Regions from separate parts of the Ensifer canadensis genome, predicted to be linked through region 1. Evidence: predicted binding sites of a transcription regulator. Region 1 holds the regulator's gene; each other region holds the start of a gene.

Region 1 (4,278 bases):
CGCGCATTCGAGCGCCTCGGCACCCGAGTTGGTGAAGAAGACACGATCGGCGAAGGTGACGGCCGTCAGCCGGCGTGCAAGGCTCTCCTGGCCGGGGACCTCATAAAGGTTGGACAGGTGCCAGACCTTCTCGGCCTGCGCCTTCAACGCCTCGACCAGATGCGGATGCGCATGGCCAAGCGAGTTGACGGCGACGCCGGCGGCGAAGTCGAGATAGCGCGAGCCGTCTTCGGCGATCAACCAGACGCCCTCTCCTCGCTCGAAACGCAACGGCGCACGCATGTAGGTGTCGTAAAGCGGCGTGGTTGCAGTCATGGCGAGCCTCTCCTTCATTGCTATCGGCATCGATCCGAGCCCCTGTTGAGCGCGGCAAAAAATTAAAAATGCCGCCTTGCGGCGGCGCAGGCACTATTCCTATTTCGCAGCGCAATGTCAACAAAACCAAGCTTTGCAGTGCGGTCGGACAGGTCTGATCCATGCGACGAAAAAATCACGCGACGGGGCTTGCAAAAATGCAACGCCCACCGAGCAAGTTGGGGAAAACCAAGAAATCGATTCGGCGCGATTCGCGGGACTCTTGCCACGGAGTCCGCCGGTCAGTAGGTTAATGTTCAATTACTAGACGCATGCGGCGGGCCTAGTCACCAAAAGTGTTATCGCGTTGCAGCTCCGGAGCCTGTCCGGAGCGTGGTGAGAGATTCTGTCATCGCCAACGCTGAGAACGGAGAGTGCAGAAATGAACTGGACTGACGAGCGGGTGGAAAAACTGAAGAAGCTTTGGTCCGAGGGCCTGAGCGCGAGCCAGATCGCGGCACAGCTCGGCGGCGTCAGCCGCAATGCGGTCATCGGCAAGGTTCACCGGCTGAGCCTGCCCGGCAGGGCCAAGGCTGGCGGAACCACCGCCGCGACCCGGCCGAAGCAGCGCCCGACTTCGGCGCCGCGCGCTCCGAACTACGCTTCGCGCGTCACGACACGGACGGTTACCCGTGCGGCCGGCGCGACCGTGCTCAAGGAAGAGGTCGAAGTCGATCTCGTCGCCGAACAGGATTTCCGCATCCAGACGGATGTGGTCGTGCCAATGTCGCGCCGCCTGGAGCTGACGCAGTTGACCGAGCGCACCTGCAAATGGCCGATCGGCGACCCGCTCAAGGAAGAATTCCACTTCTGCGGCAACGATTCCCCGGAAGCTTCGCCCTATTGCACATTCCATGCGCGGCTTGCCTATCAGCCGACCTCCGAGCGCCGTCGCGCTCGCTGAGACGACCGAAAACCACATGCAGAAAAGGGGCCGCACGGCCCCTTTTTTATTGGCTGCTGCATGTTTCCCTGGTTCGTATTCGCTTCAAGGAAACATGCCGCAATTCAAGATGCAACAGCGACCTTTGCGCGTCCATTAAGATGCGCGGCGCTGCAGTGGCCGGCTGGCTCAGCTTTCGAGCGAGTAGCCGGCACCGCGAACGGTGCGGATGACATCAGGCATGCTCGAGAAATTCAGTGCCTTGCGCAAGCGACCGACATGCACGTCGACGGTGCGCTCGTCGACATAGATATCGTGGCCCCAGACGCCATCAAGGAGTTGCGAGCGCGAGAACACCCGGCCCGGCGACGACATCAGGAATTCGAGCAGGCGGAATTCCGTCGGACCAAGGCGGACCTCGCGGGTGCGGCGATGCACGCGATGGGTCTCGCGATCGAGCTCGATGTCGCCGCAGCGAAGCAGCGTCGAGAGGACCTCGGGCTTGGCGCGCCGCAGCATCGCCTTGACACGGGCCATCAGCTCCGGGGTCGAGAACGGCTTGACGACATAATCGTCGGCGCCGGTGGCAAGGCCACGAACCCGCTCGCTCTCCTCGCCGCGCGCCGTCAGCATGATGATCGGCAGGCGCTCGGTTTCCGGACGTTGGCGCAGCCGGCGGCAAAGCTCGATGCCGGAAACGCCCGGCAGCATCCAGTCGAGGATCAGGAGATCCGGGAGGCGCTCCTGTAGGCGGATCTCCGCCTCGTCTCCGCGCAGGATCGTATCAACATCGAACCCTTCGGCTTCGAGGTTATAACGCAGCAGGACACTCAGCGCCTCTTCGTCTTCGACAACGGCGATTTTCGGCAACATCAGGCAACGTCTCCTTACCCAGAGCGTCTCGCGTTCGATCGAACGCAAAGAGATGCTCGAACATATAGAATCTGGAGCACTCCGCGCGTTTTCATAGGCACGCGCGAAAACGTATAGCTTCAGACGCAGTAGAGCAGGGCCGCAACCAGGGCTGCGACCGGAGCAGGTTCATAAGCAGGCACTCGAACGTATCCGGGTCTTAAAGCGCGTCGCGATCTCTAAGATGCGCTTGTTGTGCTTTAAGTTCTTGTTTTTGCACATGTCGTTATCGCAAAACCGCTGCGCACTTTTGCGCGACATGCGTTAGTCCTTCACGGCACCCAGCGTCGACGTATTGTCGTCCTTCGGACGCTCGCCTTCCGGCTGCGCGCCCGTCGCCATGTAGTAGATCGTCTCGGCGATATTGGTGGCGTGGTCGCCGATACGCTCGATGTTCTTGGCACAGAAGAGAAGATGCGTGCAGGGCGTGATGTTGCGCGGATCTTCCATCATGTAGGTGAGCAGCTCGCGGAACAGCGAGGTGTAGATCGCGTCGATCTCCTCGTCGCGCTCGCGGATGCTGTTGGCCTTCTCCGGCGAGCGGGAAGCGTAGACGTCGAGGACTTCCTTGAGCTGCACCAGCGCAAGCTCTGCCAGGTGTTCGAGACCGCGCGCCAGCTTGCGCGGGATGCCGGAGCCGGCAACCGCGATGACACGCTTGGCGTTGTTCTTGCCGAGGTCGCCGACGCGCTCCAGATCGGACGCGATGCGGATCGATCCCATGATCTCGCGCAGGTCGGCAGCAACGGGCTGGCGCTTGGCGATGGTGACGATTGCCTTTTCGCCGATCTGGCGTTCGGCTTCATCGAGGATGGTGTCGTCGGAGATCACCTTCTGCGCCAAGGCGAGGTCAGAATTGACAAGCGCACGAACGGATTCGCCCACCATCTGCTCGGCAAGCCCGCCCATCTCGGAGATGCGGCGCGTGAGATATTTCAGTTCTTCGTCGTAGGCGGACATTATGTGCATGGACATAGTCTTCGATCCTTGCGGGCGCGTTCAGGAAACGGGGTGAAGAGGAGCTTCGGCCATCAACCGAACCGGCCCATGATGTAGTCCTGGGTACGCTGGTCATCCGGATTGGTGAACATCTTGTCGGTGTCGTTCTCCTCGACAAGATTGCCGAGGTGGAACATGGCAGTGCGCTGCGAAACACGCGCCGCCTGCTGCATCGAGTGGGTGACGATGACGATCGTGAAGTTGGTACGCAGCTCGTGGATCAGTTCCTCGACCTTGGCCGTCGCGATCGGATCGAGCGCCGAACAGGGCTCGTCCATCAGGATCACTTCAGGGCTGACGGCAACGGCGCGCGCGATGCACAGACGCTGCTGCTGGCCGCCCGAAAGACCGGTGCCCGGCTCCTGCAGGCGATCCTTCACCTCGTTCCACAAACCAGCCTTCTGCAGGCTGGTCTCGACGACTTCGTCGAACTCAGACTTGGTGCGGGCAAGCCCGTGGATGCGCGGGCCGTAGGCGACGTTGTCGTAGATCGACTTCGGGAACGGGTTCGGCTTCTGGAACACCATGCCGACGCGGGCTCGCAGTTCCACGACGTCGATCGTCGGGTCGTAGATGTCGTCTTCATCGAGCGTGATCTTGCCGGTGACGCGGCAGTTCTCGATGGTGTCGTTCATGCGGTTCAGCGTGCGCAGGAAGGTCGACTTGCCGCAGCCCGAAGGGCCGATCAGCGCTGTCACCGTGTTCTCGCGGATATTGAGATTGACGTCGAAAAGCGCACGCTTCTCGCCGTAGTAGACCGACACATCCTTGCCGATCATCTTGTAGGGCACGGTGTTCATTTTCTGATCCAAGGCTTTTTCGACTGCTGCTTCTGACATGATGTTCATAGTAATTACCTCACTACCAACGGCGCTCAAAGCGACGTCGCAACAGAATGGCGCCAAGGTTCATGACGACGAGGAAGATGAGAAGAATGATGATCGCGCCGGATGTGCGCTCGACGAAGGCGCGTTCCGCCTCGTTGGCCCACATGTAGATCTGCACCGGCAGCGCGGTCGACGGCTCCATCGGCGAGCCGGGATAATCGACGACGAAGGCGACCATGCCGATCAACAGCAGCGGCGCGGTTTCGCCAAGTGCATGGGCGAGACCGATGATCGTGCCGGTCA
Region 2 (4,278 bases), 780 kb from region 1:
GCGTGCGACCTCCATGTATGTTCTGGCCACCGCAGCCGCTCGCGAGGCGAGCAACGGACCTGCCTTCATCGAGAAGGCCGAGGCGATCCTCGGCCACAAGGTGCGCATCCTCTCCGGCGAAGAGGAAGCCTATTTCTCCGCCATGGGCATCGTCAGCGGCTATCACGACCCTGATGGAGTGGTCGGTGACCTTGGCGGTGGCTCGCTGGAACTTGTCGAGGTCAGCGGCACAAAGATCGGCAAGGGCATCACCCTGCCGCTCGGGGGTATCCGCCTCTTCGAGCATAGCGGCGGCTCGCTGCCGAAGGCTCGCACCTGGGTGCGCAAATTCATGAAAAGCTCGCCGGTGCTGAAGACCGGCACCGGCCGCACCTTTTATGCCGTCGGCGGCACCTGGCGCTCGATCGCCAAGCTGCACATGGAAATCCGAAACTATCCGCTGCATATGATGCAAGGCTACGAGATCTCCTACGACGAGGCGATGGCGCTGCTGCCGGAGGTGATCGAGCCGAGGAACATCAAGCCATCGGCCTATGCGACGATCTCCAAAAGCCGCCGCAGCCTGCTTCCCTTTGGCGCGATCGCGATGCAGGAAGCACTGTCGATCATGAAGCCGGAGCGGATTTCGTTCTCGGCGCTCGGCGTGCGCGAAGGCTATCTCTTCTCTCTGTTGAACGAGAGCGAGCGTGCGCAGGATCCGCTGCTGACCGCCGCCGGCGAAATCGCCATCCTGCGGGCGCGTTCCCCCGAGCATGCCCGCGAACTTGCCGACTGGACCGGCCGCATGGTGCCGTTCTTCGGCGTCGAGGAAACCGAAGAGGAAAGCCGCTATCGCCAGGCTGCCTGCCTGCTCGCCGATATCAGCTGGCGCGCCCATCCGGACTATCGCGGTCTGCAGGCGCTGAACATCATCGCCCACTCGACCTTCTCCGGCATCACCCATGCGGGGCGGGCCTATATCGCGCTCGCCAACTACTATCGCTTCGAAGGCCTGAACGACGATGGCGCGACCGGCGCACTGACCGGCATTACCACGCCGCGACTGCTGGAACTGGCGAAACTGCTCGGCGGCCTGCTGCGCGTCGCCTATCTGTTCTCGGCGTCGATGCCGGGCGTGGCGAGGAATCTGACCTTCCGCAAATCGTCCCTGCCGGATGTCGATCTGGAGATCGTCGTGCCTGCGGCCTATTCGGAATTTGCCGGCGAGCGCCTCGACGGACGGCTGCAGCAGCTCGGCAAGCTGACCGGCAGAAGATTGGCGTTCCAGTTCGAGAGCTGAACGCACTCAGATCTTTGACGAAGGGGCGCGCGGACGCAAATCCGCGCGCCCTTTTTTGATTATTCGGCTTTCAAGAATTCGCCGACTTCGAGCAGAACGAACTCGTTGTCGTCGGCCTTATCAAGCGCCCGGCCGGCCGAGAACGGCAGGTTGTTGTCATTGCCGACGATGATGTGCGTGTCATCGACGCGATCGACGTTTTCGATCGTCACGAACGGCATGTCGTAATAGCCGTCACCACCGCCCTGGCGCTTCTTGTTGTCGGGGTCGGCGATCTTCAGGAGGTCGATGTAACCGATCTTGCGGACGGCCTTGCCGACATTGCTGTCATCGAAGGCAATCTTGTAGACACGTTTCACCTTCGAGCCGACGGCAAAGCAATCCGGCTTCGGATCCTTCGGATCGGCGCAGGCCTTGTCGAGCGTGCCCGCGCCGTTGTCGCGTTCGATCACCAGTGCCGTCTTGTCGTCGAGCATGTTGAAGTCGCCGATTGCCTCGCCGCCTTCGGCCAGCGGATAGAGCCAGCTGCGGCCCGTCCAGGCCTTGGCTGCGACATCGAGTTCGATGACGCGTAGTGTCGGACGGCCATCGGCCTGTTCCACGGTTTCGCTGTCGGTCCAGATCGGCCCTTCGAGCAGACCGTAGAGCTTGGAGCCGTCCTTCGACAGTGCCATGCCTTCATAGCCGCCGGAGCGCTTCAGGTTGAAGGCGGGTGTCTTCTTCGACGGATCGCCCTGCAGTGTCAGGGTCGGATTGTCGGGCGACATAACCGGCTTGCCGTCAACTGTTGTCGCGATGACGTCGGTCAGCTTGCCGTCGACATCGAATTTCAGGATATAGGGACCGAATTCTTCCCCGACCCAGAAGCCGTCGGCGACCGGCTGGATCGACTCAACGTCGAAGTCAGCGCCGGTCAGGTAGCGCTTGTCGGAACCTTCCATGACGATCGGGAAGGGGGCCTTGCGGTCCGGGTCGGTGAGGAACAGTGTTTTCAGCGCCTCGACCTTGCCGGCGTCCCAGTCCATCTTCACGTGGTGCAGCATCAGCATGGCATCGGTTGAGTTCAGCTTGTTGCCGAAGCCGTTGTCGGAAAGGCTCCAGAAGGTGCCGTCTTCCATGGCCCTGATGCCGGAGAAGCCCTGCATCGGCTGGCCGTTGAACGGCAGTGAAAGGCCGGTCGGGCGCACGCCATCCTTGCCGGGCACGGTGCCGAGCGCGTCAGCGCGCTTGCGGTCCGCCGTGGTGAATTTGCCCGATGTCTTCAGGTATTCCGGTGCGTCGGACGGTGCTGCCAGGATCGTGTTTGCCGGTAGGATCGCATGTGCCTTCAGGGTTGCGGGAAAGGCCTTTTCCTCGGCCAGGACGGTCGTCGTCATCAAAAGTGTGAGCGCCGCAGCGGCGAGAAGCGTTTTGGTCATGAAAGTCACCGTGGGTTGGATGCCAAAGTACGGGAACCCGATAGGCGGCTTTGATGACGGTTGGGTGATGCTTGGCTTACAGGCTGGTGAAGCTTTGATGACAGACGAAAGGCGCTGCGCCCGAGGGGAGAAACTCGCCGAGTTCGAATTGTTGCGCGTGACCGGACACTGGTTCCGGGCCGCAACGACCCAGCGGCGCCGGTGCTTCAGCCGGCGAGCGCCAGGCTCGCCCAGCGCCCGGGCGTTACACCGTAGGCACGTTTGAAATGGCGGGTGAAATGGGCCTGGTCGGCAAAGCCGGTTTCGAGCGCGGCACCTGCCAGGCTGTGACCGGCGGCAATCATCCGGCGCGCCTGCTCCAGCCGCCGCATCAGAAGGTAGCGGTGCGGGCTGGTGCCGAGAACCTTGCGGAACTGGCGGGCGAGGGTGAAGCGATCAAGGCCGCTGACGGCCTCGAGTTCCTGCGAGCCGACCGGGCGATCGAGGTTGGCTTTGAGATAGTCCGTCGCCTCGAAACCGCCCGCTTGGCCGACCTGCCGGCAGCCTTGCTTGTCGTGCCGGCATGGCGGCACAAGCCTTCTGCAATGCGTGTAAGAATGTCGTCGAGCGCGAGTTCGTCAATACCGCCGTCGAGATCCATGACGGCCTCGCCGATCGCCTGGCGCAGGGCCACGTCACCAACAACCGGGGCGGCTATGATGGGCAAGGCGCCGCCACTGTCGCCAAGCGCCGCGATCAATCGCTCCGGCTGCAGATACATCATCCTGTAGCGAAGCGTCGCTTCCGTGCCCGCGCTGCCATCGTGCAGTTCGTCGGGGTGAATGATGATGATGCTTCCAGGCGTGCTGTAGCGGCTCTCGCCACGATACTGGAAGGTCTGGATGCCGCCAAGCGTCACGCCAAGCGCATAGGTGTCGTGGCGATGCGGCTCGAAGACCTTGCCGTGCAGCCGGGCCTCGATGCGCTCTATGCCGTCCACCGGTGCCGCGACGCGGATGCCATCGCCCGGCGATCCGCACAATCGTTCAAGATTGATCGCTGCGTCCTCGGTTAAGGCCTCCTTGGGCACGCCCTGATGTCCTGAAATGGAGATACCCGTCATGTTCGACACCAAGTTTGCGATCGTTTTGCGCGACGATCTGGCCACCTGGCAGAAGCTGAACGTCACCGCGTTTCTGGCAACCGGCATCGCCGGGCAGAAACCGGCGATTATCGGCGAACCCTATCGCGACGGCGCCGGCCACATCTACAACGCTCTGAGCGTTCAGCCGATCATCGTGTTATCGGCAGATGGTGCGACGCTTGGCAATATTCAACGCCGTGCGATCGAAAGGGAAATACAAACCTCTGTTTATGTCGATGCGATGTTTTCGACCGGCCACGACAGTGCCAACCGCGCGGTCTTCGCCGAAACGCGACCCGACGGCGCGAAGGTCGCCGGCATCGCCATTCATGCCGACAAGAAGCTGGTCGACAAGATCACCAAGGGTGCAAAACTGCACGGTTGACGGCTAATTGACAGCCACTGGCGGTGCAGGCGTGCCCCCGGCCCGAAGCGCCAGGACGCCGAGCTTCTGCCCG
Region 3 (4,278 bases), 1.9 Mb from region 1:
GCAATCAGATGTCCGTCGCGCACCACCGAGATCGCGCGCATGCCAGGACCGGCAAGGTTGCCATCCTCGATCAATGCCTGAACGGCCGGATCGATATCCGCCTTGTCGCCGTCCGGCCAGGAGACATCGGCCGATCGGGCGATGTCAGGCGTCGACGGCTCCACCGCTGGAGCCAGGGCAGCGAGATCGTCGTCGGAAACGTTGGCGCAGCCGAGCCCTGGGCGATAGACCGCATGGGCCGGGGCGGCAAAGCCGAAGATGCGGGCAGACACCAGCCGCTTCTCCCGGTCGACCGAGACGCTGATGAATTTCAACAACGGATGGCCCGGCGCCTGGACGTCGTCGGCAAGCACCGCCTGCCCGTCACGCCCGGCGATGAAGACATTCGAGCAGACGATCTTGGCGGCGTAGCCATCGCCGACCTTCAGCAGCCCCGGCGGCGCCACGGCCAGCCACCCACCGACGCAGGCAATGGCCACGACAACAGCAGCCCCGACAGTTTTCAATACGCGTGCCATCGCATTCTCCCGTCTGACGCGAGAGAGAGAAGCAGCATTTGAACGAAAGGAAAAGCCCTTGCCTTTATGCGAGCCGACGGGCGTCTTCGCCGTCCCTATCGCGCAACAGGGCTGAGAGGTCGCGCGCGGGCAATGCCGGGGATATCCATGGCCCCCAGGCTTCTACAGCGCCTGCGGTGCGGGCGCAGTCCATTTCGCTTTCCCTGGCGATGCCGCGCACCGCCATCGGCAGCCGCAGCACCTGCCCTGTCTTGACGAGGCAGGCGAGCAGCGCGACGCTGCGCTCGCTGCCATGCGACCTGCGGATCGCCGGCAAATCCACAGTCAGTTGGTCCGGCTTAAGCTCCCCGACAAGGTTGAGCGGCAGCGAGGCAGCAGCGCCACCGCTCAGCGCGATGCGCACGCCGAGCGCACGCAGACCGTGCAGATTTTCACTGATCAGCCCCATATCGCCGGTCGAGGACGCTTCTGCCACCTCGATCGTCAGCCGGCCGGGCGCCAGTCCCGCCTCGTCCAGGCACGCCTTGATATGGCCGAGGAAATCGCGATCCCGCAGTTGCAGCGCGAGGGGTGCCACCGTCAGGCCGACCGGCGATGGCCAGCTCGCCGCCTGCCTGCAGGCCTGCCGAAGGGCCCAGTTGCCGACCGAGAGTGCCAGTGCTCCCTGTTCGAGCGGCTCAACAAAAGCCTCCATGTCGATGACGCCGCGGACCGGGTGCAGCCAGCGCAGCAATGCTTCGAAGCCGCGGATGGCGCCGCTCGCTGCACCGGCGATCGGCATGTATTCCAGAAAGAATTCCCGCTGGGCGACCGCGCGGGCAAGGTCGCGCTCGGCCTCGGCGCGCATTTCCGCGGCTCGCGCAAGGTGCGGCGCGTAGATGACATGGCTGTTACCGCGCATTTCCTTGGCTTCGTAGAGCGCCAGGTCCGCCCGCTTCAACACGGAGCCGGTCGACAGGTCGCCTGGTTCCAGGAACGTAACGCCGATGCTGCAGCCGGATGCCACTTGGCCGTCCGAAAGATCGAACGGCGCGTCGAACAGCGCCTTCACCCGGCCGGCAAGCGCCGCGACCTCGGCATCCGACGGAGAACCCGGACCAAGCAGCACGAATTCGTCGCCACCGAGCCGATAGACCGTCGCCTCGCCGGAAAACGCCCGCCGCAGCCGAGTGCCGATGCCGCTCAGCAACCGGTCACCGGCATCATGGCCCATCGTGTCGTTGACCGCCTTGAACCGGTCGAGGTCGATGAGCAGCAGCGGCCTGCGCTCGAATGCCGTGCCATCGGAGCGAAGCGCGCGAAGCACATCGGCCTCCAGCGCCGAGCGGTTTTCAAGCTCGGTCAACCGGTCGCGGTGAACCTCGTTGCGCAGCCGCCGCTCGGCGCGGCGCGCGGCGCGCAACTCGCGCTCCAGCCGTCGTGAATAGGACCAGCGGTAGAAAGAGGCACCGGCGACGAAGGGCATGACGCCCGCCGCAAGTGCTCCGGAAAAATTCCAATGTGTAAAGGATCCATCCGTGAACAACGTTTCCGTGGTCAGCCAGATCGCTGGAAACAGTGCCCCCAGTGCCGTGCCGGCAGCTGCAAATCGCTGCTCGGGCTTCGGCAGAAACGTTCTTAACATCATGTCGACGCCCCCCGAATATAGGGAGGAGCTAGCACGCCAGGGTTTAATGAATTCTTATGGGTGAAAAATCGTAGTCGGCATTTTTTGTGCGGCGCAGCAGCTGTGAAAAAACCCGTCATCAAAGTGTAGCCGAGTCACTTTAGAAGCGGCTAAGTTTCAACTGGATGAGCGGCAGAGATGACCGAACTTGCCCCTGACGTCGGCTTTGGCAGAAAAAATCCCAAGCTAAAAAACGCCCTCCTGCAACACAAGACCCTTTCGCTTGCCGGCCTGTCCGAGCGCCTGTTTGGCCTGCTCTTCTCCGGCCTCGTCTATCCGCAGATCTGGGAAGACCCAATCGTCGACATGGAAGCAATGCAGCTTCGCCCTGGACACCGCATCGTCACCATCGGTTCCGGCGGCTGCAACATGCTGACCTACCTGTCCGCCGGCCCTGGTCGCATCGACGTGGTCGATCTCAATCCGCACCACATCGCGCTCAACCGGCTGAAGCTTGCCGCCTTCCGCCATCTGCCTGCTCACAAGGACGTTATCCGGTTCCTGGCAACGCAGGGCACGCCATCGAACGTGCAGGCCTTCGACCTGTTCATCGCCCCGAAGGTCGATCAGGCCACCCGCAGCTACTGGAACGGCCGCAGCGTCACCGGGCGCCGGCGCATCGGCGTCTTCGGCCGCAACATCTATCGCACCGGCCTGCTTGGCCGCTTCATCGCCGCAAGCCACATCCTGGCGCGACTGCATGGCGTCAATCCGGAAGAGTTCGTCCAGGCCAGCTCCATGCGCGAGCAGCGCCAGTTCTTCGACACGCGACTGGCGCCGCTGTTCGAGCGCCCGTTCATTCGCTGGATCACCAGCCAGAAGAGCTCGCTGTTCGGCCTCGGCATCCCGCCGCAGCAGTTCGACGAGCTGGCGAGCCTGAGCAACGACAAGTCGCTTGCCTCCGTGCTTCGCCACCGCCTGGAAAAGCTGACCTGTCATTTCCCGCTCAAGGAAAACTACTTCGCCTGGCAGGCCTTCGCACGCCGCTATCCCCTGCCGCACGAAGGCGAGCTTCCGGCCTACCTGCATGCCGGCAACTACGAGACGGTCCGCGATCGTGCCGAATGCGTCGAGGTCCACCACGCCAATTTCACCGAGCTTCTGGCGAAGAAGCCGGCAGGATCGGTCGACCGCTACGTGCTGCTCGACGCCCAGGACTGGATGAACGACCAGCAGTTGAACGATCTCTGGACCGAGATCACCCGCACCGCAGACGCAGCCGCGACAGTGATCTTCCGCACGGCCGCTGAAGAGAGCATCCTTCCCGGCCGCCTCTCCACGGCTTTGATGGAGCAGTGGCACTATGATGCCGAGACATCGCTGAAGCTCGGCAACGCCGATCGCTCGGCCATCTATGGCGGCTTCCACATCTACCGGAAGAAAGCATGAGCGGGGTGGAGCACGCCGAGATCAGCCACCAGCGGCGCATGGACCAAATGTATCGCTATCAAAGGCACGTCTACGATCTGACGCGGAAGTATTATCTCTTCGGCCGCGACACGCTGATCCGCGAGCTGAACGCGGGCGCGGGCGCCTCCGTGCTCGAAGTCGGGTGCGGCACGGGGCGCAACCTCGCGCTCATCGGAACGTGCTTTCCCAAGGCCCGGCTCTTCGGCCTCGACGTCTCCGCGGAGATGCTGGCCTCGGCGGAAACCAAGCTCAGCCGCCGCGGCAGTTCGGCGGCCACGCTGCGCATCGCCGACGCCACCAGCTTCCAGCCCCAGCTTTTCGGCGAAACCGGTTTCGACCGGATTGTCATCTCCTACTCCCTGTCAATGATACCGGACTGGCAGGGCGCGATCGAAGCGGCGATCGACGCGCTGAACCCCGGCGGCTCGCTGCATATTGCCGATTTCGGCCAGCAGGAGCGGCTGCCGGCAAGCTTCCGCCGCCTGCTGCGCGGCTGGCTGACGCGCTTCCATGTGACCCCGCGCGAAACACTGTTCGAGGTGCTGGGAGAGCGGGCAAGACGCGACGGCGCACAGCTCGAGCGCCGGGCCATCGGCCGGGGTTATGCCTGGCTTGCGGTCTACCACCGCCCGGCCGTAACAGCGGCGTCAGTGACAAATCCGGCCGCTGCACGGCTTGGCGACC

The links. The regulator PhoB, encoded in region 1, activates phosphate uptake and scavenging genes when phosphate is short. The targets are predictions, from matches to a motif close to TGTCATNNANCTGTCAT.
Region 2: a site for PhoB is predicted at 2,784-2,800, ahead of J3R84_RS04525 (esterase-like activity of phytase family protein). Genes of this name have one in related genera too.
Region 3: a site for PhoB is predicted at 2,259-2,275, ahead of J3R84_RS11240 (BtaA family protein). Genes of this name have one in related genera too.

The regions. Positions count from the first base shown of each region.
Region 1 covers NZ_CP083370.1:149,477-153,754, reverse strand. Annotated here, with positions in the region: gene J3R84_RS00720 (aspartate aminotransferase family protein) at 1-315, opposite strand, end outside; gene J3R84_RS00715 (GcrA family cell cycle regulator) at 737-1,258, shown strand; gene phoB (phosphate regulon transcriptional regulator PhoB) at 1,427-2,110, opposite strand; gene phoU (phosphate signaling complex protein PhoU) at 2,414-3,124, opposite strand; gene pstB (phosphate ABC transporter ATP-binding protein PstB) at 3,181-3,996, opposite strand; gene pstA (phosphate ABC transporter permease PstA) at 4,010-4,278, opposite strand, start outside.
Region 2 covers NZ_CP083370.1:929,858-934,135, forward strand. Annotated here, with positions in the region: gene ppx (exopolyphosphatase) at 1-1,279, shown strand, start outside; gene J3R84_RS04525 (esterase-like activity of phytase family protein) at 1,339-2,697, opposite strand; gene J3R84_RS04530 (helix-turn-helix domain-containing protein) at 2,904-3,269, opposite strand; partial or broken gene J3R84_RS04535 (AraC family ligand binding domain-containing protein) at 3,344-3,886, opposite strand; gene J3R84_RS04540 (DUF2000 family protein) at 3,798-4,205, shown strand; gene J3R84_RS04545 (adenylate/guanylate cyclase domain-containing protein) at 4,209-4,278, opposite strand, start outside.
Region 3 covers NZ_CP083370.1:2,299,306-2,303,583, forward strand. Annotated here, with positions in the region: gene J3R84_RS11230 (serine hydrolase domain-containing protein) at 1-518, opposite strand, end outside; gene J3R84_RS11235 (putative bifunctional diguanylate cyclase/phosphodiesterase) at 583-2,145, opposite strand; gene J3R84_RS11240 (BtaA family protein) at 2,323-3,573, shown strand; gene J3R84_RS11245 (class I SAM-dependent methyltransferase) at 3,570-4,278, shown strand, end outside.